Regions from separate parts of the Solidesulfovibrio carbinolicus genome, predicted to be linked through region 2. Evidence: predicted binding sites of a transcription regulator. Region 2 holds the regulator's gene; the other holds the start of a gene.
The links. The regulator sigma-54, encoded in region 2, starts transcription at its own class of promoters, with help from an activator protein. The targets are predictions, from matches to a motif close to CTGGCACGGNNNNTGCTT.
Positions count from the first base shown of each region.

Region 1: a site for sigma-54 is predicted at 2,318-2,335, ahead of fliD (flagellar filament capping protein FliD). Genes of this name have one in related genera too.

Region 1 is NZ_CP026538.1:4,164,899-4,176,764, reverse strand. It holds gene fliS (flagellar export chaperone FliS) at 1-534, opposite strand, end outside; gene fliD (flagellar filament capping protein FliD) at 574-2,265, opposite strand; gene C3Y92_RS18700 (flagellin N-terminal helical domain-containing protein) at 2,385-3,278, opposite strand; gene C3Y92_RS18695 (hypothetical protein) at 3,482-4,399, opposite strand; gene C3Y92_RS18690 (SPOR domain-containing protein) at 4,411-5,403, opposite strand; gene C3Y92_RS18685 (response regulator) at 5,430-6,797, opposite strand; gene C3Y92_RS18680 (HD domain-containing phosphohydrolase) at 6,816-8,015, opposite strand; gene C3Y92_RS21730 (two-component system sensor histidine kinase NtrB) at 8,050-9,333, opposite strand; gene C3Y92_RS21725 (hypothetical protein) at 9,330-10,160, opposite strand; gene C3Y92_RS18665 (tetratricopeptide repeat protein) at 10,294-11,109, opposite strand; gene C3Y92_RS18660 (HD domain-containing phosphohydrolase) at 11,201-11,866, opposite strand, start outside.
Region 2 is NZ_CP026538.1:2,696,619-2,708,484, forward strand. It holds gene C3Y92_RS12120 (HD domain-containing phosphohydrolase) at 1-809, shown strand, start outside; gene C3Y92_RS12125 (Crp/Fnr family transcriptional regulator) at 818-1,468, shown strand; gene cooS (anaerobic carbon-monoxide dehydrogenase catalytic subunit) at 1,588-3,498, shown strand; gene C3Y92_RS12135 (nucleotide-binding protein) at 3,503-4,405, shown strand; gene C3Y92_RS12140 (manganese-dependent inorganic pyrophosphatase) at 4,633-5,553, opposite strand; gene C3Y92_RS12145 (PTS sugar transporter subunit IIC) at 5,726-6,361, opposite strand; gene C3Y92_RS12150 (PTS sugar transporter subunit IIB) at 6,460-6,918, opposite strand; gene C3Y92_RS12155 (PTS sugar transporter subunit IIA) at 6,921-7,358, opposite strand; gene rapZ (RNase adapter RapZ) at 7,618-8,505, opposite strand; gene C3Y92_RS12165 (PTS sugar transporter subunit IIA) at 8,594-9,043, opposite strand; gene hpf (ribosome hibernation-promoting factor, HPF/YfiA family) at 9,044-9,592, opposite strand; gene rpoN (RNA polymerase factor sigma-54) at 9,643-11,073, opposite strand; gene C3Y92_RS12180 (KdsC family phosphatase) at 11,205-11,741, opposite strand.

The DNA.
Region 1 (11,866 bases), 1.5 Mb from region 2:
GGAGGTGGGAGCGGCCGGCCGGACCGGGGCCATGGGCCGCGTCGTCAGGCCGGGGTGCGGCAAGGACGCGCCGGCCATGACCGCGCCGAGGTGGTTGCGGCCAAGAGGCGCGGCCGTGACGCCTATCCGGGTATTCTGGGTCGCCTCGGACGGCACGGCCTTGGTGGCCACCATGGAGTTGGCCTCGACAAAGGCTTCGCGCAGGCCGGTCAAGATGCCCACCACCTCGTCGATCTTGGTCGCGTCCATCTTGAGGTTGGCGGTGAGCAGGCGGGAACTGCAAAAGAAGTAGAGCTTTTGCAGTCGTTCGGCCAAGTCCCCGCCCTTGTTGACGTTAAGCGACCCTTGCAGCTCGGACAGGATGTCCAGGGCCTTGGAGATGAGGATGCCCTTTTGAGCATAGTTTTTTTCGGCGATGCGTTCCTTGGCTTGGTGCAGGAACTTGAGGGCCGCGTCGTAGAGCATGATGACGAGGTCGCCCTGGGTGGTGGTGGACACCTGGGTCTGGAGGTAATTCTTGACGGCGTTTTGCATGGAGCTCTCTCCCTTTGCATGCTTATCGGCAGGAACGAATTAATCTGAAGAGAGCTGCTTGATTTGCGACTCAAGTTGGCTTTGCATCTTGTCGTAGGTGCCGAGCATGGAATCGACCTTGGCGAACCGCTTTCGCAAGTTGCTGGCATAGGTCGATATTCGCCGCTGTTCGTAGGCGATCTTTTCATCGATCATGGCGGTGATGTCGTCGTAGTTGTCGTCGAGAATGTGCAGGGGCCCGTCCTGGCTGTCGGTCAGCTCCCCGAGCAAGTCGCTTAATTGCCCGGCCTTGCCCTGCTTGAGGGCGACTTCGCCGGTGTGGGTTCCGGGGGTGGTGTCCACCACCCGGATGACCATGCCGGCTTCGTCATAGCCGTGGGCGCCGGTGATGAGGTTGGAGTTGCTGTTAAACATCGCGGCGTGGCCGTTTATCGTGGCGGCGGTGATCTTGCCGCTGGCGTCCGTGGTGTAGGAGAGCTGGTAGGTGCCGTTCTTGGTGGTGTTCTTGATGTAGGAGGAAATGGAAAATTCGGAAGAACTGGTGCGGCCTACGTACTGGGCGGCAAAGAGCTGGCCGACTGCGTCGGCGTTGGAGGACAGGACGGCGTCGAGGACGTCGTCGTCGATGACGAGCAAGCCTTCGGTGGTCGATCCTTGCTGGGCGTCGGTGAGAATGCCCAGCTGGGACAGGGTGGAATACTTGTCCTGATCGTAGTCGAAGCCTACGCCAAGCCCGGCCACGGCGCTCTTGAGATTGGTGTCGATGAGCTGGATGCCGTAGTTGCCGGTGAGCAGCGAAGCCTGCTTGGTGGTGGAATCCACCTTGCTGATCTCCCGGATCTTCGTGCGCACGAGGTTGACCTGCTCAACGAAGGTCTCGATTTTTTCCTTGATGGCGTCGGTGTCCGTGGTGGTGACCACGGTGGAAGACCCGGTGCTTTTGAGCGTCATGGTCAGGCCGGGGATAAGATCCGTGACGGTGTTGGATTCCCGGGTGATCCAGGAGCCTGAGGCGGTTGGCCAGCCGTCGAGCTTGAGCTGGGCACTGGCGTTGGAGGTGATGGTGCTGAAATCGCTGTTGCCGAAGCCGGACAGCGTCGAGTTGCTGGCGATGACCAGGCTCGCCGTGGAGCCGGTGTCCATGCCGCGCAGCTGCAGGTAATACTGGGAACCGTCGTAGGAAACGCTGGCCTTGACCCCGGGGTTGCCCGGGTCGTTGTTGATGATGCTGACCAGGTCGGTAAGGGTGGCGTTGTCGCCGATGGTGTTGGTGTAGGTCGTGCCTTTATAGGTGTAGGCAAACACGGCGTCGGAGCTTGAAGGATTGATGTCCGTCGAGGCGCTGGCGTAGCCGGTGGTGGTGACCATGGCCTTGGCCGTGGCCAGGCGGTTGACCACGACCTCGTGGGAACCGTTTTCCGCCCCGGCCCCGGCCACGGCCGAGAGCACGGTGGAATTCGAGGAATCCACCGTCTTGGTCATGAACTCGTCCATGCTGTCCATTTCCTCAAGGGTGGTCTTGAGGGTCAGCATCTGGGTGTTGAGTTCCTGGAAGGCGGCTTGCTTGTCGGTCCAGGATTTTTTCCAGGTCTGCAGGCTCGTGATTCGTGATTGCTCGACTTGGACGAGCTTTTTGATCATCGAATCGAAATCCGTGCCGTTGCCCAGGCCCGAATAGGTGATCTGCCCCGAGGTGGTGATCGGTGAATAACTGCTGACGGTGTTCGACATGGTGCTCCCCCGGCGGCAAAAAATTCCTGGCGGCAGGACTTCGTCACGTCAGAAGCAAGGCGGATGCCAACTGCGAGGGGCCGGACCGCCCGGGGCGGTCCGGCCGAAAGCGTCGATTATTAGCCGCCGATGAGCTGCATGGCCATCCGAGGCATGGAGTTGGCCTGGGACAGCATGGCCACCGCCGACTGGGTGAGAATCTGGTTGCGCACGAACTGGGTCATTTCCGTGGCCACGTCCACGTCGGAGATCTGCGATTCGGCGGCCTGGAGGTTTTCGGACTGGATCTGCAGATTGGAGATGGTGTTCTCCAGACGGTTTTGCAGGGCGCCCAGGTTGGCGCGGATCTTGTCCTTGGACACGATGGCGTCGTTGATGGCTTCCAGGGCCTTCTGGGCCATTTGCTGGGTGGAGATGCTGCGCCCGTCGTTGCCCGAGGCGGCGCCGATGCCCAGACCCAGGGCCGAGGCGGTGGAAGTGCCGATCTGGACGTAGTAGTAGTCTTCCGAGGATTCGTTGCCGGACCCGAAGTGCACCTTGAGCTTGCCGCTGGAATTGATGCCGGCGCCGCTGTGGGTCGTGCCGGACAGGTTGCCGTTGAGCAGATAGATGCCGTTGAAGTCCGTGGCGTTGGCGATTCGGGTGATTTCCGAGGCCATGGCCTGGTATTCCGAGTCAATGATGAGGCGCTGGTCCGAGGTGTAGGTGCCGGTGGAGGCCTGTTCGGCCAGTTCCTTCATGCGGATGAGCTTTTCGTCGATGACCTGGAGCGCGCCGTCCGCCGTCTGGATCATGGAAATGGCGTCGTTGGCGTTGCGCACGCCCTGATTGATGGAAGCGATGTCCGCGCGCATGAGCTCGCGAATGGCCAGGCCGGCGGCGTCGTCGGCGGCGCTGTTGATGCGAAGCCCCGAAGACAGGCGCTGGGTCGAGGTGGCCAGGGCGGAATACGAGTTGGACAGGTTGCGGGCCGCGTTGGCGGCCATCAGATTGCTGTTGATGGTAAGAGCCATGGTTGTTTCCTCCTTGAATGCGACGGGCGTCCTTGCCCTTGTGTGATCCGCCGGCCGTGGGCCTTCGGCCTGGGTGGCGGATTGTGCCTCTTTGTCTTCATTATCGACGCCGTTAAACGCGTTCTTTAGGCCGGGCTTCGGGCGAAGCGACAAAAAAAACCGGCTTGGGCCGGCGGGGAAGGATTTGGGGAGAGGTTGCCGCGTCAGGGCCGGAAACAGCTGCGCCGCCAGTGGGCCAAAAGGGCCTCCAGGCCGGCCTTGTGGCCATGGCGGAGCTGGAAATCCCGGATCAGGGCGTTGGCCCGGGCCTGGGCGGCGTCGATGCGGGGCAGGCCGAGAGGGGTCAGGCAGCCGTCGTCGTCCAGACGATGGTGGTAGTGGAGGATGGCCGCGTCCTGGTCGTGCTCCGGGCGGTAGCTGGCCGGGCGCAGATGGGTGGGGAAATTGAGCCGGTCGGGCAGGTGGCCCGGGGGCAGGCCCAGGTCGATCAGGGCCAGGGCCAGGCCGACCTGGTCGGCGTGTTTGGCGTAAGGGCCAAGAAGCCGGGCGTTTTCCAAGGTGAAATGGGTCCACTTGAGCCAGCGCGGTCCCACGGCGGCCAGGGTTTCGCGGTCAAAAAGCGTCACCCCGCCGTTTAAATTGGCGGCCAGGGTCTGGCCCGGGCCAAACCCGGCCGTGGCCGTGGCCGCGTCCCGGGGCAGGCCGGCCGCCCGCAGCAGGGCGCGCAACAGCGGCAGGGGCGGCGCGGCCGTGTCCACGATCTTGCCCCGCGCCCCCGGTCCGGGCAGCTCCAGGGAAAGATCCCCGGTCACGGCCACGTCGGCGTCAAGCAGGGCCACGTGGTCCGCCCCGGCCAGGGCCTTGGAGCGCAGCTGCGTCAGCTTGTTGCAATAGGGCGAGGCGGCCGCGCCGTAGGGTTTGGTCGGGACGACGACCACGCCCAGGCCGGCCAGGAAACGGACAAAGTCCGGGGGATGCTCGCCCACCAGATGCACCTGGACGGCCTGGGGCAAAACGGTGCCCGAGCCGAGCAGGGTGGCCAGCAGATTGAACGCCTGGAGACGGAATTTCGGCTGGGCGTCCACCACGAAGGATACGGCCAGGGCGGCGGGCACGGACATGTCTTGCCTCCCTACCGACACCGCAGCCCGGGAATGTCGCCGGCCGCCACGGGCGTGATGATGGGGGCCACGCCCGTGACGGCCATGACTTCGGCCCGGGCGGCGGCGGCGGCCCGTCGGTCGCCGAAGCGGCCGGCCAGCACCCGGTAGCGGCGTTTGCCGTCCTTGTCCGACACGGCCAGGCAGGCCGGCAAGCCCCGGGTCCGGAGTTTGGCCGCCTGGGCGGCGGCATTGTCCGCCTCGGCAAAAAGGCCGGTTTGCAGGGCCAGATAGCCGGCCGCCGGTTCGGCCTTGGAAGGCGGCGGGACTTTTGGGCGCGGTTCGGCCTTGGCCGGCCCGGGGGCCGGCGGGGCCGAGGCGTTGGCCTGGCCGGCCGGTGCGACGGGCGCGGCCGCCAGGGCGGGAAGGGCCGGGGCCGCCTGCGGGGCTGCCGGAGGGTTCTGGGGCGCGGGTTCGGGGCGCGGCGCGGCGGCAGCGGCTTTGCCCGCCGCCTTGGCCCCTGGGGCCGTTGGCATGGCGGTCGGCGGCGAGACGGCAGCCTCGGCCGGCCGGCCGGCCACCTGGAAGCGGGCCACGGCCGGCTGGCCGCCCGGCGGGGTCAGGGTCAGCGTCCACTCCCCGGCGGCCACGGGCAGCTCGGCAGCCAGGGCGTAGGCGGCCACGGCCGGTTCTCCCGGCCGGGCCGCCGTCTGCCAGACGTCCTGGGCCGTCCCGCCTTCGGGCAGCGGCCGCGTCAGCCGCACGGCCACAACGACCGAAGTTTGCCCCGCCTCGCCGGACACGACGAAGCGGCAGCCAAGGCCCCGGTCCGCCGCGCCCACGGCCTCGCCCGGGCGCACATCCCTGGCCGTTGGCCAGCCCTCGCCCGGGGCGGGGTCCCGGAGAAGCGCCCCGCACACCAGGGCGGTCACGGCCGGGGAGGCGTCGGTCCCGGCCCGGGCGTAGCCGGACGACAGGCCCAGGAACAAGGCCGCCAGCAGGCAGGCGAGGGGACGCATGGACATGGCGCGGGGCGACGTCGCGGCGGCCGTCATTGGCCCAGGTGGGCCAGCAGGCGCCTGGCCGGTTCGTAGCCTGGGTGGCGCTTGAGGGTCTGGGCCAAAAATTCCCGGGCAGCGGGCAGATCGCGGCACCGGTGGTAGGCCGTGGCGATGTTGTAGCCCACGGTGGGCCCTTGGAGGATGAGGTCGGGATCGAGCTTGAGGGCCTCCTCGAAGTGGGTCAGGGCGGTATAGTAGTCCTTGCCCTCGGCATGGGCCACGCCGAGGTTGTAGCGCAGGCCGGCGTCGGACGGGGCGATGGACAGGGCCTTGCGATAGTTCTCCGCGGCCTCGCGCCAGTTGCCCTGGCGGCGCAGCAGGATGCCCCGGTTGTTGAACATCCACAGATCCTTGGGGCCAAGGGCTTCGCCTTTGGCCTCAATGGCCTCGGTGACGAAGCGCAGGGCCGTTTCCTGGTCGCGTTCGCCGATGCGCTTGGCCATTTCCATAAGGGCCTCGCTGACCATGTCCGAGGCGACCTTGCCCACCGCCTTGCGGGCTTCCTCGAAAAAGGCCCGGGCCTTGTCGCCCTCGCCCAGGTCCAGGTAGGCCTCGCCGATGACCGCCTTGCGCTCGAAATTCAGCGGCGACAGCTCGTCCAGGCGGGTCAGGCAGGCCAGACGCTTGGCGTCGTCGCCGGTCTGCGCGTAGACCTCGACCAAGCGCTTGAGGGGTTCGATATAGAGCTTCTCGGCCCGGGCCGCGTCCTTGTAATGGCTTTCGGCCTGGGCGTGGTCGCCCTTGGCCAGGGCCACGTCGCCCAGGAGCAGGTGGGCTTTTAAGCTGTCGGGCTTGATCTCGAAGGCCTTGGCCGCCACCCGTGCGGCCTGATCCAGGTCGCCGGCGGCCAGCAGGGCGGCGGCCCGGTCGAACAGCACCCCGAGCTGGTTGTTGGGGCGCACGGCAAAAGCGCATTTTTCCATCAGGGCGTTGGCCGAGATGGGTTTGGTGATGCAGCTGTCGGCCCCGACCTCGTGGGTGAGCACCAGTTCGTCCCGGGAAAGCTCCACCGTGGTGACGACGAGCCTGATCTTGTCGCCGTAAAGGCTTTTCAGCGTGCGCACGGTCTTTAAGCAAGCCGTTTGGCGCAGTCGGCGCTCCAGAAAGACCAGCAAGGGGACGGGCAGCCGATCGGCGGTCTTGGCGGCCAGGGTGGCCACGTCGTCGTAGTCGGCCACCTCGCGCAGCACGGTCTTGACGTCCACGCGCAGGGCGCCCAGGGCGTATTTGAGCTGGCGCACGAAGCTTTCGTCGTCGGTGCAAAGGACGGCCAGTCCGCCTTCGGCGAAATAGTCGGTCACGATGCGTTCGTAGCGGCGGGTCATTTGTTCGGCCCGCAGTTTGACGGCATTGGACATGGGCAAGGATCCTTGGGGTCAGGAGCAGCCTGGGGCGCGTCCGACCCGGCGCAAAAGGGCCAGCAGTTCGGGATCGGCCAGACCCGGGGGCGGCGCGTCCTCGACCGGCGGGACGAGCACCCGGCAGCGGACGTCGCCCGGCAGGGACTCGGCCTCCAGGCAGGCCAGCCAGCCGACGTCCACCATCTGGCCGGACGTGGCCAGAACCTCGGCGTGGGGCAAGGCGACATCTTCCTCCAGGATCATGCCCGGGGTCAACGCCGAAAGGGGGATTTCCCGGCGCTCCAGTCCTTCCCGCTCCCCGGCCAGGGCGGTCAGGGCGTCCAGGGCCTGGGGATCGTAGAGGCCTTCCCGGCCGGCCAGGGCGTCCAGGGCCTGGTCCCGAGCGCGGCCCGAGGTCAGCAGCGCGTCGTAATCCAGGGCGGCCTTGAGGAGTTTGGCCCCAAGCGGAACGTCCCGGCCGGCTCCGGCGTGGGGCGTTTCCTGGTGGCGGATAATGGCGGCCACTTCGTCAAGCTTGGGAATATTGGCCAGCAAATCCCCGGCCAGGCCCGGGTGGCGGGCGAAAAGCCGGGCTTCGTCGCCGGCGAGATCGCCTGTCCGGCGCAGCTTGGCGAACAGGCCTTGGGGCAGGACCAGGCCCCCCAGCTGGGACAGGGTGACGGCCAGCTCAATGCGCCAGACGTCGGGAGCGTCCAGGTAGCGGGCCATGTCGGCCACCAGCCGGCGTACGCGCATGGCCCGGGCGTAAGCCTCGGGATTTTGCAGGGCGAGCAGGTCTGACAGGAGCTTGATGATGCCGCGAAGGGCCCCTTTGAGAAAATCGCGCTCGGCCGTGGCCTGGGCAAACAGGGCCGCGCCGGCGGCCAGGGATTCGGCCAGTTCCTCCTCGGGGCAGGGCTTGGCCAGGAACCGGAAGACGTGGCCGGTGTTGACGGCGTCCATGGCGGCTCGCAGATCGGCGTAGCCGGTGAGCATGATCCGCACGGTTTCGGGGGAGAGTTTTTTGAGCTGGGTGAAAAATTCCAGCCCGTCCAGGCCCGGCATCCGCAGGTCGGCCACCACCACGGCATAGGGGCCGTGCTCGGCGGCGACCTCCAGCCCCCGCAACGGGCCAAGGGCGGTTTCCGTCAGGTACTTGCGTCGAAACGTGCGTTTAAGGGTCGCCAGAATTTCTGGATCGTCGTCCACGAACAGGATTTTGGCCTTGCCGCCCATTGGCCCGCCGCCTTTGCCGTTTGCCGGGGCGCGGTCAGGCCGCCCCGTGTTGCGTCTGGCCGTCTTCCAGGGGAAAACGGAGGAAAAAGGTCGTGCCCTCCCCGGAGCGTGACAGGCAGTCGATGCAGCCGCCGTGGCGGGTCATGACCGCGTGGCTGATGGCCAGACCCTGTCCCGTGCCCTTGCCCACGGCCTTGGTGGTGAAAAAGGGATCGAAGATGCGCCCGCGCACCGCCTCGTCCATGCCCGGGCCGTTGTCGGCCACGGCAATCTCGGCAAAGCCGGGAACGAGCCGAGAGGACACGAGGATGGTCCCATGCCGCCAGGGTTCCGCGGCGACCCGTTCCTCCACGGCCTGGGCGGCGTTTAACACCACGTTGAGCAGAACCTGGGACACCTCGTGGGGCGCACCGTACACCAAGGGCAGCTCGGGGGAAAGCTCCAGGGTCACTTCGGCGACATGCTTCCAGGCGTTGCGGGTGACGGCCACGATGTCGCGCACGCTGGCGTTGACGTCGAAAAAAAGCATCTCGCCGGTTCCTGGGTGGGACATCTGGCGCATGGCCCGCACGATGTCGGCCACCTGGCCGATGCCCTTGCGGGTGTTGGCGATGGCGGCCGGGATTTCCTGGCGCAGGTAGTCGATGTCGATTTCCCCGGCCACGCGCCGGGCATCGGCGGCCGCTCCGGCCACGGCGGCGGCGTCGCCGGCTTCCACGGCCTCCAGCAGCCGGCCATGGGCTTCGAGCAGGGCCAGCAGTTCGGTGAAGGATTCGTCGAGAAAGCCGGCGTTGTAGCCGACGTACTGGACCGGGGTGTTGATTTCGTGGGCGATGCCGGCGGCCAGGCGGCCGATGGCCTGCATCCGGCGTTCGTGGATGGCCTTGAGTTCCCGGGCTTTGATTTCGCCGAGATCCTGGCCGAGAATCAGCGCGCCCGGGGCCTCGTCGCCGGCCGGGTCCACAGGGTTGACCGTGAGTCCCAAAAGGCGCTCCTCGCCGGTGGCCGTGCGGCAGCGCACCTCGTCCACCCGGGCCGGCGCGCCGGTTTTTCGGCTGGCCTCCAGGGCCTCGCGCACGGCCGGACCTTCCCAGGCCAGGTCCAGCTCGAAGAAATCGCGGCCGGCCACGGCCGTCGCGGCCAGGCCGAACGCGTTTTCGGCGCTGGCGTTGAAGCGGCGCACCCGGTTTTGGCCGTCCAGGGTGACCAGGATGGAGCGGATGGAGCCAAGCAGCATCTCGATGTCCCGGGCGGCCAAGGCCATTTCCCGCTCGGCCGCGTCGCGGGCCAGGGCTTTTCCGGTCCGCTCCGGGTTCACGCCGCCGCCTCCTCAAGCCAGAACGTCAGGCCCAGCCGGCCCGAGGGCGTATGGGCGCGCACCACCAGGCAGTCCTCGCAGCCGGCGGGATGGCCAGCCGCCGTGAGCACGGTCCCGGCCTCCAGACGCAGGCCCTTGTCGCGCAGCATGTCGCCAAAATAGCGCAGCACGGTGTCGTAAAAACCGCTCAAGCCGGCCGCGTCACGGCTGCCGGCGCCATCGGCGTCCAAACGGTCGGCCAGGGAGCGCGACAACCCGATGGTGGCGGCAAAGCGCCGCTGTCCCAGGAGCAAACCCTCGATGCGGGCATAGGCGGCGTACTCGACCGGATCGTGGGCGCTGCCCAGGCCGCTGGCCGCGGCCTCCTCGCCGGTGAGGCGGCCCAAGGCCCGGGACAGGGCGGCGAACAGGCATTCGGCCACCCGGTTTTCGGCGAAAAACTCCTGCAGATAGCGAAGACTCACCCGCCCCTTGTCGCGCAGGGCGTAGTGGCGGCCCATGAGTTCCTGGTATTGGGCCCGGTCGATGTGGCCAAGAACGAGCAGGGCCTCGCCCAGGTAGGTGTGGTGGATTTTTTGGAGAAAGAGCAGATCGTCCACGGCCCGCCGGGAGAGCTGGCGCTCCCCCACGGCGATGTCGCCGAAAAGTCGGGGATCGGCGTTTTGCCGTTGCCGAATGTCCTTGGCCTGCTTCGAGGTGAGCATGCCGCGTTCCACGGCCACCTCGCCGATGCGCCGGTTTTTTTCACGCTGGTAGGCCAGGCCCTCTGCCAGTTGGGCCTCGGTGATGGCCCCCTGCTCCACCAGGAAACGTCCGAGAAAGCTCATATGCGTCCTCGCGCGGCGGCCGGCCGCCTCGTTATTTCGATTCCACGCCTCAAGCGCAGCCGCATGAGATGCTTCATTCTGTTATAACTTTCTCTTGTTAAAACACAACAGTCGTTGTGCTTTAACAGCGGTATTAGAAGTCGCTGGCGGCGAATCTCCCTGAAAACGGCAGGGCGGTTTCTTCCAGGGCTTTGCGTTCGATGGCCCGGGCCAGGGCCTCGGCTTCGGGAAAGGCCGGATTGATGGCCTGGGCCATGCCGAGGAACTTCAGGGCGAGCTTTGGGTTGTCGCGCTCAAAATAGGTTCTGGCGATGTTGTACAGGAGATGATCATCGGTCTTGCTCAGACGGTAGGCCTTGAAATAGTAGCGCAGAGCCTGATCGTACATCCGATGTTTGCGCATCTTGATGCCGAATTCGTTGAACAGGTGTTTGTGCTCCTCGCCGAAAGCCGCCTCCAGGGTGATGATGCGGCGGCAAACCAGACGGGCGCTGTCCAGTTCGCCCCGGTCGAGGTAGGTGAGCCCCAGGCCGAAGGTAGCCCGGATATGCTCCTCGTCCACCCGCAAGGCGTTTTTGTATTCGAACTCGGCCGACATGAGTTCGCCCTCGGTCCGGTGGGCGTCGCCGGCGTCGGCGTACTGCCTGGCCCGGCGCATCATGGGCACGACCTTGTTCATATAGAGGTCGGGCTCGGGCAGGTATTCGGACAGGAGCTGTTCCCGGGTCACGCGACGGGGTTTGCCGGAGGGGATGAAGTGCTTGTTGAGGCTGCGCAGGAGATAGGAGCCGTCGGCCTGCTCCTCGGCATAGACCTGGACGTTTTGTTTGACCTTGCGCTTGGTCGCCCCGAAGCCGATGAACGCCTGGGTCTGAGTGGAAAAAACACCGCGAAAAGGATCGCTTGCGGTCTTGGGAAGCTCGTTGGGGGGGGGCGGAACTGCTGCCATGGGGCTGTCGGCGCGGGCCGGAGGTTGGGGATGATGCGCGGAACGCTGTCGGCGCTGACGGATCGCTTGTCCTTAATAGGCGCAAATCGGCCTAGCCATCAAGCATCATGGCGAAGGCCAATTTTTCCGGGGGCGGGACCAGCACCCGCCAGCGGCTTTTGGCCCCGCGTTCGCCGTCCAGCCGGGCCAGGCGGCGGATGGACACGGCGTTGAGCTCCAGGCCTCGGCCAAGGGCCAGGGTTCCGTCCAGGGCGGCCACATCCTGGTCGAGCAGCATCCCGGCGGCCAGTTCCTCGGTGGAGATCAGGCGCGGTTCGAAGCCGTCGGGCAGGGTGGCCAGGGTTTCCAGGGCATCCAGGATTTCCGGGTCGTACCAGCCGTCGCGGTCGCGCATTCGGGCCAGTGCGTCGGCTTCGGGGGTTTGCGAGCGCCGCTTCTCGCCGTAGTGGGCGGTCAAGGTGTCGAAATCCAGGGCGACCTTGAGGATTCTCGCGCCCAGGGGAATGCGCTCTCCGGCCAGGGCGTCGGGGGGCAGCCCGCCGCCGTCGTAGCGTTTTTCCTGATAGGCGATGATTTCGGCGACTTCACGCAGACGGGGGATGTTGGCCACAAGCTCGGCGGCGATCTTGGGGTGCATGGCGAATTCGTAGGCCTTGTCGCCGGGCAGGGGGTCGCCGCGATAGGCCCGGCGCAGGGTTTCGGCCGGCATGGCGGCGCAGCCGATCTGGGAGAGCATGGCGGCCAGCTCCAGCCGCCA
Region 2 (11,866 bases):
TTTTCACCCGCCCCGAAGACCGGCAATTCCTCCACGCCGCCCTCAGCGAAACCGGCGTGGTCCGGGCCATGGAAACCGAACTGCGGCGCGGCGACGGCACGCGCATCTGGGTGTCCCTCCAGGCCAGGGCCGTGCGTGGCGGCGACGGCGCGGTGGTGCTCTACGAAGGCTCCATGGAGGACGTCACCGAACGGCGGCGTTCCCAGGAGGCCCTGCGCCACAACCTCAAACGCACCAAGGCCCTTTTCCACCAGACCGTCAAATCCCTGTCCACCACCGTGCGCTTCCGCGACCCCTACACCGCCGGCCATCAGGACTCGGTGGCCCGCCTGGCCACGGCCATGGCCAAGCGTCTGGGGCTTGACCGCGACACCGTGGACTGCATCCAGGTGGCCGGCCAGCTTCACGACATTGGCAAGATCAGCGTTCCCGTGCGCTACCTGTGCAAGCCCGGCCGGCTCATCGGTTTGGAATGGGAATTCATGAAGCAACACGCGGCCACGGGCTATGAAATTTTAAAGGACATCGATTTTCCCTGGCCCGTTGCCGAGATTGTGCTGTGCCACCACGAGCGCCTGGACGGTTCGGGCTACCCCAGAGGCCTCGGCGGCGAGGCGCTTTGCCAGCCGGCCCGCATCCTGGCCGTGGCCGACGTCCTGGACGCCATGGCTTCCAACCGCCCCTACCGGCCGGCCCTCGGCGTCGCCGCCGCCCTGGAGGAGCTGGCCCGGCATCGGGGCACGGCCTTTGACGCCGACGCCGTGGACGCCGCCTGGGATGCCGTGACCGCCGGCGACGTGGCCTACTGATCCCGCCCATGCGCCTGACCGATTCCGATCTCCTGCGCGACCTCGACAAACCCGAATTCGCCGTCGTGCGGGCCGCTTTCGTGCCCAGGCACTTCCCCAAGGGCCGGCAGGTGTACGCCCCGCGCGAAGCCCAAAATTCCCTGTTCATCGTGGCCAAGGGCCGAGCCAGGGTCTACCTGTCCTACAAGGACAAGGAATTCACCATGGCCATCCTGGACGTGGGCGACGTCTACACCACCCACACCCGGGCCTCGGTGGAAGCCCTGGACGACCTGGATATTTTAGTGGCCGAACTGGCCGCCGTGCGCCGTTTCCTGGCCGACATGCCGGCGCTGACCTCCTCCATGGTCAAGGTGCTCGGCGATCTTTTGTCCCACGCCTTCTCGGTCATTGACGGCCTGGCCTTTCTCGACGTGCGCAAGCGCCTTATCCAGTTGCTCCTCTACGAAGCCGAACGAGTCAGCGCCGACGCCGAGCATATTCTGTGCTTTTCCCATGGGCTCAACATCGAACAGTTGGCCACCATCGTCGGCTCCTCCCGCCAGACCGTGTCTTCCCTCTTAAACGTCCTCGAACGCGACGGCGTCATTGAGCTGCGCGCCCGGGGCGTCATCTGCCTGCCCGACCTGGCCCGCCTGGAAGCCCTGGTCCACGAGTAGTTTCTGAGCGCCTTTGTCGGCAATCTGACAGACACGCCCGCCGCCCCACCGTAACCAGGGCCAAACGTCCGCGCGCACCGCCGAGACCAGCCTTCGGACGCGCGCCAAGGGAGGATGGCATGGCCAAGGATACGAGAACCATCGAGGAACTGTCGCCGTGGGAAGATGCCCGCCGGATGCTTGTAAAGGCAAAAGACGAAGGCATCGCCACGGTCTGGGACCGGCTGGCCGAACAGACGCCGCATTGCAGCTTTTGCGACCAGGGGCTGACCTGCAACAAGTGCGTCATGGGGCCGTGCCGCGTGAATCCCAAGGGCCCAAAGCGTCAGCTCGGGGTGTGCGGAGCCGACGGCGACCTGACCGTGGCCCGCAATTTCGGCCGGTTCGTGGCCGCCGGCGCGGCCTCCCACTCCGACCACGGCCGCGATCTGCTGGAAGCCCTTGAAGCCGTGAGCCATGGCACGGCTCCGGGCTACGCCGTGCGCGATACGGACAAACTGGCCCGGCTGTGCGCCGAAGTCGGCATCGCTACCCTTGGCCTGGACGCGGCCAGCCAGGCCAAGGCCCTGGCCGAGCACTTTTTCGAGGACTTCGGCACGCGCCGCCATGCCCTGTCGCTGCTCTCCCGCGCTCCGAAAAAGCGCCGGGACATCTGGGACGCCACCCGCTCCACCCCGCGCGGCATCGACCGCGAGTGCGTGGAAATGCTGCACCGCACCCACATGGGCGTGGACTGCGACCCGGTCTCCATCTGCCTGCACGCTGCCCGCACGGCCCTGGCCGACGGCTGGGGCGGCTCCATGATCGGCACGGAACTCTCCGACGTCCTTTTCGGCACGCCGCGTCCGGCCACGGTCGAGGCCAACCTCGGCGTGCTTCGCGCCGACAGCGTCAACATCCTGGTCCACGGCCACAGCCCGGTGGTCTCGGAAATGATCCTGGCCGCCGCCCGCGACCCGGAAATGCTGGCCAAGGCCAAAGCCGCGGGCGCGGCCGGCGTCAACGTGGCCGGCCTGTGCTGCACCGGCAACGAGGTGCTCATGCGCCAGGGCGTGCCCCTGGCCGGCAACCACCTCATGACCGAACTGGCCCTGGTCACCGGAGCCGTGGAGATGGTCGTTGCCGACTACCAGTGCGTCATGCCGAGCCTAGTGCAGATTGCCTCGTGCTACCACACCCGGTTTGTCTCCACATCTGAAAAAGCCCGTTTTCCGGGCGGCACGCACCTGGAATTCACCCTGGAAAACGCCCGGGACAAGGCCCGTGAGGCCGTCGAGCTGGCCATCGAGGCCTTTACCCGCCGCGACGCCGGCCGGGTGGACATTCCCACCACTCCGGTGAGCCTGCGCACCGGCTATTCCAACGAAGCCGTCATCGAGGCCCTGGGCGGTTCGGCCGAACCGCTTTTGGCCGCGATCAAGATCGGTCTGGTTCGCGGCGTGGTCGGCATCGTCGGCTGCAACAACCCCAAGCTGCCCCATGACGGCGTGCTGACCGGGCTGGCGAAAGAACTCATCCGCCAGGACATCCTGGTGGTGGTCACGGGCTGCGCCACGGTGGCCATGGGCAAGGCCGGGCTCATGACCACGGAAGGTCTGGAGCAGGCCGGGGTCGGGCTGGCCGAGTTCTGTTCCCGGTTCGATCTGCCGCCGGTGCTCCATGTCGGCAGCTGCGTGGACAACTCCCGCATTCTGGCCTTGTGCGGCATGTTGGCCGACGCTCTGGGCGTGGACATCGCCGATCTGCCCGTGGCCGCCAGCGCCCCGGAATGGTATTCGGAAAAGGCCGCCGCCATCGGGCTTTACGCCGTGGCCAGCGGCATCATGACCCATCTGGGCCTGCCGCCCAACATCCTGGGCAGCGAGCTGGTCACGGGCCTGGCCCTGGAAGGCCTGGAGGGCGTTTTCGGAGCCAGCTTCGTGGTCGAGCCCGACCCGGTCAAGGCGGCCGAGGCCATCAGCCGCCGCATCACGGCCAAGCGCCTAGCCCTGGGACTCAACGACCGTTTCGACGGCGCGGTTTTTTCTTAACGCTATGAACGACAATCCTGTAAGCGCCCCGACCGCAGCCCGTTTGTCCCTGGGTTCCTGGAACGCCTCGCCGCAGGGCCAGCTTGGTTCAGACGACCAGCCCGGGCTACCGGTCAGAAAAATCGCCTTTGCCGGCAAGGGCGGCGTCGGCAAGACCGCCCTGGCCGCGCTTTTCGGCGACTGGCTGGCCCGGTCGGGTCAGGACGTGACGCTTATTGACGCCGACACGGCCCTGTCGCTGGGCGCGGCTTGCGGCCTGGAGCCGGCCGCCTTGCCCGCCTCCCTGGCCGAGCGCGAGGATCTCGTGCGGGAGCGCATCGGCGACGGCGTGTATCTCAACCTGACGCCCCGGGCCGATGATCTGCCCGAGGCCATCCGCGTCGCCGTCCCGGTGGGCGACGGCCCGCTGTACGGACCGCGCCCCGGAGACAAACGACTTCTGGTCATGGGCGGGGTCAGCGGCGGCGGCGCGGGTTGCGCCTGCGCCGCCGGCCATCTGCTCCAGGCCATGCTGGCCCATGTCCTGACCGCCCGGGATGTTTGGACGCTTATCGACTGCGAAGCCGGGGTGGAGCACCTGGGCCGGGGCACGGTGGCCGATGTGGACGCCTTGTGCGTGGTCAGCGAAGCCTCGGCCCGGTCCCTGGCCGTGGCCGGACGGGTTGCGGCCATGGCCGGCCAGCTCGGGCTGACCCGGCAAGTCCTGGTTGTCACCGGGGTCGATCAGGCCGGGCTGGCCGCATTGGCCGCCCTGCCGCCAACGCTGCCGGATGTCCGGGTCGCCTTCCCTTTCCTGCCGGGGTTGGCCGCCCGGCAGGCGACCACGGGCAACGTGCTGTCCCTGCCCGAGGGCGGCCTGGCCGACGCCGCCTGCGCCGCCTTGGCCGAGGCCCTGGGGCGGGTCTAACAAGGGGCGATTCGCGCCCGGGGCTATTGCCAACAGCGCCCGCCCTCGCCCGGTCGAGCATGGCGCGCCATGTTCCCGCGACCGGCGTGGGGACGCGGGAACCGCTCTCTCGTCGGCCACGACGCACGGCCCCCCGGAGCACGACGACGCAACGACAGCCAAACATCCCACAAAAAAAGGGAGCGGCCCGGAAGCCGCTCCCTTTTTGGCGTTTACGCGCTCGAGAACTAGGCGAAAGCCTTCTCGAAGGGCGGAACGACCTGCTTCTTGCGGGACAGCACGCCGTCGAGCCACACGGAATCGCCTTTCACTTCGACGCCGAAGGCCTTGGTCACGTAGCTGGGATCGTCGGAGACGATCAGCATCTCGGAACCTTCCTTCATGATGTCGGTCAAAAGCAGGAAGACGCTGTGGCGGCCTTCGGCCTTGACCTTCTTGCACTCGGCCAACAGGTCGGCCTTGACCGGCTCAAGGATGGACAGGTCGACGACTTCGAGCTGGCCGATGCCAACCTTCTTGCCGCCCATGTCGAAGTCCTTGTAGTCGCGGAAAACGAGGTCCTTGGCCGGGGTGCCGCCCACGGCGGACTTGATCTTGAACATCTCGACGCCCAGAGCCATGTAGTCGGCCACGCCAGCGATCTTGGCCAGGGCCTCGACGGCTTCCTTGTCGGCCGGGGTGCAGGTCGGCGACTTGAACATGACGGTGTCGGACAGGATGGCGCACAGCATGATGCCGGCCATGGGCTTGGAGATCTCGACCTTGGCGCAGTCGTACATCATCTTGACCACGGTGCAGGAGCAGCCAACGGCCTTGACCAGGATGTCCAGGGGATTGGAGGTGGTCACATCGCCCAGCTTGTGGTGGTCGTAGATGCCGATGAGTTCGCCCTTGGAAAGGTTCTCCAGGCTCTGGGCCAGATCGGAGTGGTCGACCAGGATGATCTTCTTGTCGGTGGCGTCGGTGACGATCTCCGGAGCGGCCACGCCGAACTTTTCGAGCACAAAGGCGCTTTCGGGATTGAGCGGACCCTGAGCGGCGGCGATGGCGCCCATGCTCTGGGACTTGTTCATGAGATCGGCAACGGCAATGGCGGCGGCGACGGAATCGGTATCCGGATTTTTGTGACCAACGACGTAAACAGCCATGTCTTTTTCCTCCTGGGGGTTTGTCCAAGACCCTGACGGGTCGGCATCCGCGTGAGTAACTTGTGAATAATATCCCAATAGTCGTCTCTTGCCAAGCCCAAACCGGGCCGGGGCGACGTCTTTTTTCCCGAAAGTCCAGCCGGACCACAAGGCCGGCCATGTGAAAAAAAGTCTAGAAAAAACGCCAAGCCACGGCCAGGCCCATGCCGCCGGCCAGGGCGGCGTAGGCCGGACGGTAGCGCAGGGACAAGACCGCCCCCAGGCTGCCGAGAATCCACAGCTGCCCCCAGCTCGCCCGGGAGGACGCAAGATACGGCCACACCATGGGCAGGGCCACCGCAAAAAGGGCAATAAGGCCGGCCAGGGCCACGGCAAAGACCAGCCCCTGGATGACCACGGTGTTGACCAAGGCCCGACGGACCAGCTTACCCGGCTCAAATGGGGCGCGCTGGCGCTGGCGGGCGGCGGCGTAGCGGGAAAAGACGATGTTCTCCACCACTCGCTGGGCCCCTTCCAGGCCGGAAAACAGCCGGGCCAAGACCGAGGTGGCCCCGGCCACGCACAGGGCCTCGGCCGGGGTGGTCAGGGAAAAGACGTGCATAAGCGACAATCCGGCCAGGGTGGCGGCGGCGGCGTTGGGCGGGATGTGGGTGCCGGCGGGAATGCCGTCGAGCCAGAAAAGCTCGTAGAAGATGCAGAGACTAAGGGCGGCGGGCAAATCGCCCTGGCACAGGCCCCAGGCCAGGCCGATGACCAGGGGGCGTTCCAGCAGGGCGGCGTTTACGGCAAAGCGGAACGAGGAGCACAGGACAAAAAAAAAGCGACGCCAAGGACGTGGAGCGCAATGTCGGCCTGATGGGTCATGGCATGGGCCTCGCGTGGGTTACCATTGGGTCGGCCGTCGCGTCAGATCCTGGGCTGGGCCGGGTCGCCCGGCACGCAACGGTAGTCCAGCCGCACGCCCTTGTCCCGGAAAAAATCCAGACAGGATTCGTCTTCCTTGGACAGGGCCACATGGGGACAGACTTGCCTCTTGCCCGGGGCGTAGTGGAGATTGCCAAGGTTCAAGTTGGCGAAATCGAACCCGTATTCGTAGGCGACCTGGGCATCGCGGCAACTGGCGAACAGGATCAGCGCCTCGGGCAGGTCCAGGGGCGCATGGCTGAAATAGCCGGCCAGATCGGCCACGGGCAGAAACACAATGGCCACGCCGTCGGGGATGGCCAGGGACATGATCTCCTGGCGGAGATGATCGGCGGCCAAGTCGTCGTTGACCACCACGATCCGGCTGGCGTGGGTAAACGGCAGCCAGGTCTCGATGATCTGGCCATGAACGAGGCGGTTGTCGATGCGCACGAAGGCCATGGCTACCCCTCGGCCACCTTTTTGCGCAGCACCTCGCCAGCCACGACGATGCCCTGGCAACCGGCCTGCTTGGCCTCCACGGCCAGGGTTTGCAGGGGACGGGTGCGCGAACCCAAAATTTTGATGAGCATGGGCAAATTGACGCCGGTGAGGACCTCAAGCTGGCCCGAACCCAGAAGCGACAGGCTCATGTTGGTGGGCGTGCCGCCGAACATGTCGGTCAGCACCAGCACCCCGCCGCCCTGGTCGGTATCCTTGATGGCGGCCTTCAGCGCGGCCAGGGATTCGTCCACGGCCTTGGTCAGATCGACGCTGACGGCCTGGCAGTGCTGCTGGGGGCCGAGGATGAACTCGGCGGCGGCAATGAGCCGCGACCCGTAGTCGGTGTGGGTGACGACCACCACGCCAACGGGCGCGTCCTTGAGGGGCTCGGCATTCATAGACAGGCATCCCGGAGCATGTCGCCCCCGTCTTGACGGTTTGAGACCGTCGGCATTGCATCCCGCTTCCGTCCCGGCCACGCCGCGCGGAAGCCCAAGATCTCACACGATAATCATCCGCGAACGAGACTGCCGGGCCGGCAAGGCGACCAGCCGGGATGGCGTCGCCATCGCCAAAAGCGAAAGCCCCTGGGCCGGGTAAACCGCCCCGCCGCTCTCGCCGGCAACCCCCGTTGCCGTAGCGCTTAAGACCTGCGGCCTAGCCGCGTTCAATGTGCCGATGTTCAAGGGAGATATTGTAGCCAGCCTTGGAGAGCGTGTCAAAGACCGACTCGGCCACGGCCACCGAACGGTGGCGGCCGCCGGTACAGCCAAAGGCCAGGGTCAGGCGGTAACGCCCTTCCTTGGCGTACAGCGGGAGCAGATAGAGCAGAAATTCGGTCAGCCGGCGCAAAAACTCCCGGCCCGGTTCCTCGGCCAGGACGTAATCGCGCACCGCCGCTTCCTTGCCCGTGCGCTCGCGCAGTTCCTTGTTGAAATAGGGATTGGGCAAAAAGCGCAGGTCGAAAACCATGTCGGCCTCGGAGGGCGGGCCGTACTTGAAGCCGAAGCTCATGACGTGGACCTTGAGGGTTCCGGCGGTGGGCCGGATGGAAGCCCATTTCTCCTGGAGCTTGCGGCGCAGATCGTGGATGGTGAAATGGGTGGTGTCCAGCACCATGTCGGCGGCGTCGCGAAGGGGGCGCATGCGTTCGCGCTCGGCCACGACCGCTTGCTCAAGGCCCCTCTCGGCGCTTTCCAAAGGATGCGGGCGGCGAGTAGTGGCGTAGCGGCGGATGATCTCGCCGTTGTCGGCCTCGAAAAAGATGATCTGGGTGAGGTCCTGTTTGCGCCGCACCTCGGCCAGGGTCGCGCCCCAGTCGGTGTCGAGGTCGGCTTGGCGCACGTCCATGCCCAGGGCCAGGCCTTTGTAGCGCTGGCCGCCCTTGTCGTCGAAAAGGCTCATGAGCTTGGGCACGAGGCTGACCGGCAACCCGTCCACGCAAAAAAAACCCAGGTCCTCGAAGACGCGAAGGGCTGTGGATTTTCCGGACCCGGACAGGCCGGTCAAGATAACGACGGGGAGTTCCCTGGCCGCATGTTCCATGGCATTCACCTTCCGGCCCAAGGGCTTAACAAATTTCCCGCGCGTTTGTGTGACGACAAACGCGCGGGAAACGTTTTTTCAGGCAGCCTTAGGCGGCGGCGAGCACCTGCCGCAAGGCCTCGTCGGTTTCGGCGGCCAAAAAGGCCCGCCGGAAGGATTCGTCGGACAAAAGCCGCGAGATGTGGGCCAGAATGCGCAAATGCAGGCCCGCGACATGCTCGGGCGCGAGCACCAGGAAGAAGATGCGGCAGGGCTTGAAGTCCAGCGCATCGAAGCTGACGCCCGCAAGGCTTCTCCCGACGACGATGACGATGCGTTCGAGGCTCTCCATCTTGCCGTGGGGAATGGCCACCCCGTCGCCGATGCCCGTGGTGCCGAGGTTTTCCCGGTCGAGCAGCACCTGATGGGCGCGTTTGGCGTCAAAATCGGGCCACTGCTTCTTGATGGGGGCCACGAGCTCGGCCAACACTTCGGACTTGGACTCCGACGCAAGATTCCCGATGACGAACTCGGGCTGGAGATAGTCCTCTAACCGCATCTAAGCGCCCGTTCCAGGATCGATGAGGCCGAAGTCGCCGTTGCGCAGGCGGTAGATGACGTTGGGCCGTTCGGTTTCGGAGTTGATGAACACCAAAAATTCGTACTTGAGGGCCTCAAGCTGCATGGCGGCTTCTTCCACGGCCATGGGCTTGGGCTGGTACTCGTCGGTTTCGATGATGGTGGGCACGCGGCCGCCGGCGGCGTCCTCGCTGATGCTGATGACGTCCATGCGGACCTGCTCCACGGTCTGGCGGCGGCGGTCCTTTTGCTTCTCGCGGAACTTCTTGGCCTGAGCCTCGATCTTGTCGAGGATCAGGTCAATGGTGGAGTACATGTCCTCGGAGGTTTCATGGGCCGAGATATGCATATTGTCGGCCAGGAAGATGACGTCGGCCATCTGCCGGGTCTTTTCCACGGCCAGGTTGACCTGGACTTCCGAGGTGTCGGTGGACGAGGTGTACTTGCCAAGCTTTTCAAAGCGCTTCCTGGCATAATCGCGCAAATGGTCAGACGGCTCGAAATTCTTGAAATTAAAGGTGATGTTCATAGAATCCTCCAGGCTGGCGTGGTGAGGGGCCGGAATCCCGGCCCGAAGCATCAGAAAACCGCCTTGCGCTTCGACGACGACTCGATTCCCATGGCCGTGCGGTACTTGGCCACGGTTCGCCGGGCGATGTTGATTTGCAGCTCGTCTTTGAGCATGTCGGCGATGGCCTCGTCGCTGATGGGCTTCTTGGCGTTCTCGCCGGAAATAATCCGCTTGATCATGGCCTTGACCGATTCGGAACCCACGGTGCCGCCGTCGTCGAGCTCCAGGGCGCTGTTGAAAAAGAACTTGAGCTCGAAAATGCCGTGGGGCGTGGCCACGTACTTGTTGGACGTGATGCGGCTGACGGTGGACTCATGCATGCTGATGTCGTCGGCCACGTCCTTGAGGATCAGCGGCCGCAGCCGGGTCACGCCGTCCTCGAAAAAGCCGCGCTGAAACTTCACGATGCTCTCCAAAACCTTATAAAGCGTGCGCTGGCGCTGGTACAGGCTCTTCATGAGCCACATGGCCGAACGCATCTTATCCTGGAGGTAGTCCTTGTCCTTGTCGTTTCGCGGCAGGCTGCCGTCGGTGTAGGACATGTTGAGTCCCAGGCGCGGCATCCCCTCCTCGTTGAGCAGGATGACGAAGTCCTCGCCGTACTTGTAGACGAAGGCGTCCGGGCTGACGTAGATCGGGTCGCCCGAACCATAGCTGGCCCCGGGCATGGGATCGAGGGTCTGGATCAGCTCCAGGTATTCCTTGAGCTTTTCCATGGTCAGGTGAAATTTCTTGGCCAGGGGCTTGTAGCGCTTCTTTTCGAGGTCTTCGAGATGCTCGCGAACGAGTTCGATCAGGATGGGATCGTCATAGCCGTAGACCTCGATTTGTATGAGCAGGCATTCGCTGGGAGTGCGGGCGGCCACGCCCACGGGATCGAAGCGCTGGAGACGGTGGAGCACCTTTTCGACATGGGCCGGGTCGGCGTTGGCCATGCCGGCGATTTCCTCCACCGTGGCCCGCAGATAGCCCGAGGAATTGAGGCTGCCGACGATGGTCTCGCCGATCTCGACTTCCTTGGCCGTAAAATTAGACAGGTGCATCTGCCAGCCGAGGTGGCCGTCGAGGGACGGCTTGGAGGCCAAACGGGCGTCGAAAGCCATGCCCTCCTCGGGCACTTCCAGGTCGCGGGACAGGGACTGCTTGCTCGTGCTGGCGAAATCGCCAAGGTAGTCGTCCCACTCGGCGTTTTTGAGCAGTTCCTTTTCGATGGCCGCGTCGGCTCCCGTGGGGCCGTTGTTGTCCTCGACCATGACGCGTTCGGGCTGGCGGTCCTCCTCGACGGATTCCTCCAGAAGAGGATTTTCCAAAAGCTCCTGCTGCACGCTTTCAAGCAGCTCCAGCCGCGACAGCTGCAAGAGCTTGATGGCTTGCTGCAGCTGGGGGGTCATCACCAGCTGTTGGGAAAGCTTGAGTTGCTGCCGCAGTTCCAGGGCCATGCTTACCGCCGTGCTCGAATGTCGTTGACGTTATCGGGAATTGTCTGTGGGCCTTGCCCGGACGAGGGCCACCCCGCCCAACAAAAACCATGCCACAATTGAAGCCTTGTGGCAATCGGCACTATCGGCCTTCAGCCGAGGAACCACTGGTAGGCGGCTTCCAACCGGCCCTTGGCGGCCAAAATATAACGCACGGCCTCGCGCACCGCGCCCTGCCCTCCCCCGCGCCGCGACACCCACAAGGCCAGATCAAGGATCTCCGGCTGGGCGTCGGCCACGGCCATGGGCAGCCCGACCAGCTCCATGGGGCCGGCGTCCACCCAATCGTCGCCGAGAAAGGCGGCCTGATGCGGGGCCAACCCGGCCCGGGCGAGAATGCCTTCCAGCACACCCACCTTGCGGTAGTGGCCGGGGTGGTACTCCTCGATGCCCAGTTCCCGCATCCGGGCGGCCACGGCCGGGCTGTCCAGGCCGCTTATGACCGCCACGGCCAGTCCCGCCGCCTGGGCCGCCTTGATGCCCAACCCGTCGTGGACATGGAAACGCTTGATCACCTCGCCCCGGGCATCGACGTAGATGCCGCCGTCGGTCATGACCCCATCAACGTCGAGCACCAGCAGCTCCACGTCCCGGGCGCGCGCAATGGCCAGTTTGGCGTCTTCGGACATAATAGACTCCCTTTGCGATACGACGGCCGCGAAGCGAAAAAGCAACGCCCTACCCTGGCCGCCGACAGGCGCAATCTAGCCCAAAAATCGCACCATGACCAGAAGATAAACGTTTTTAGAGCCTT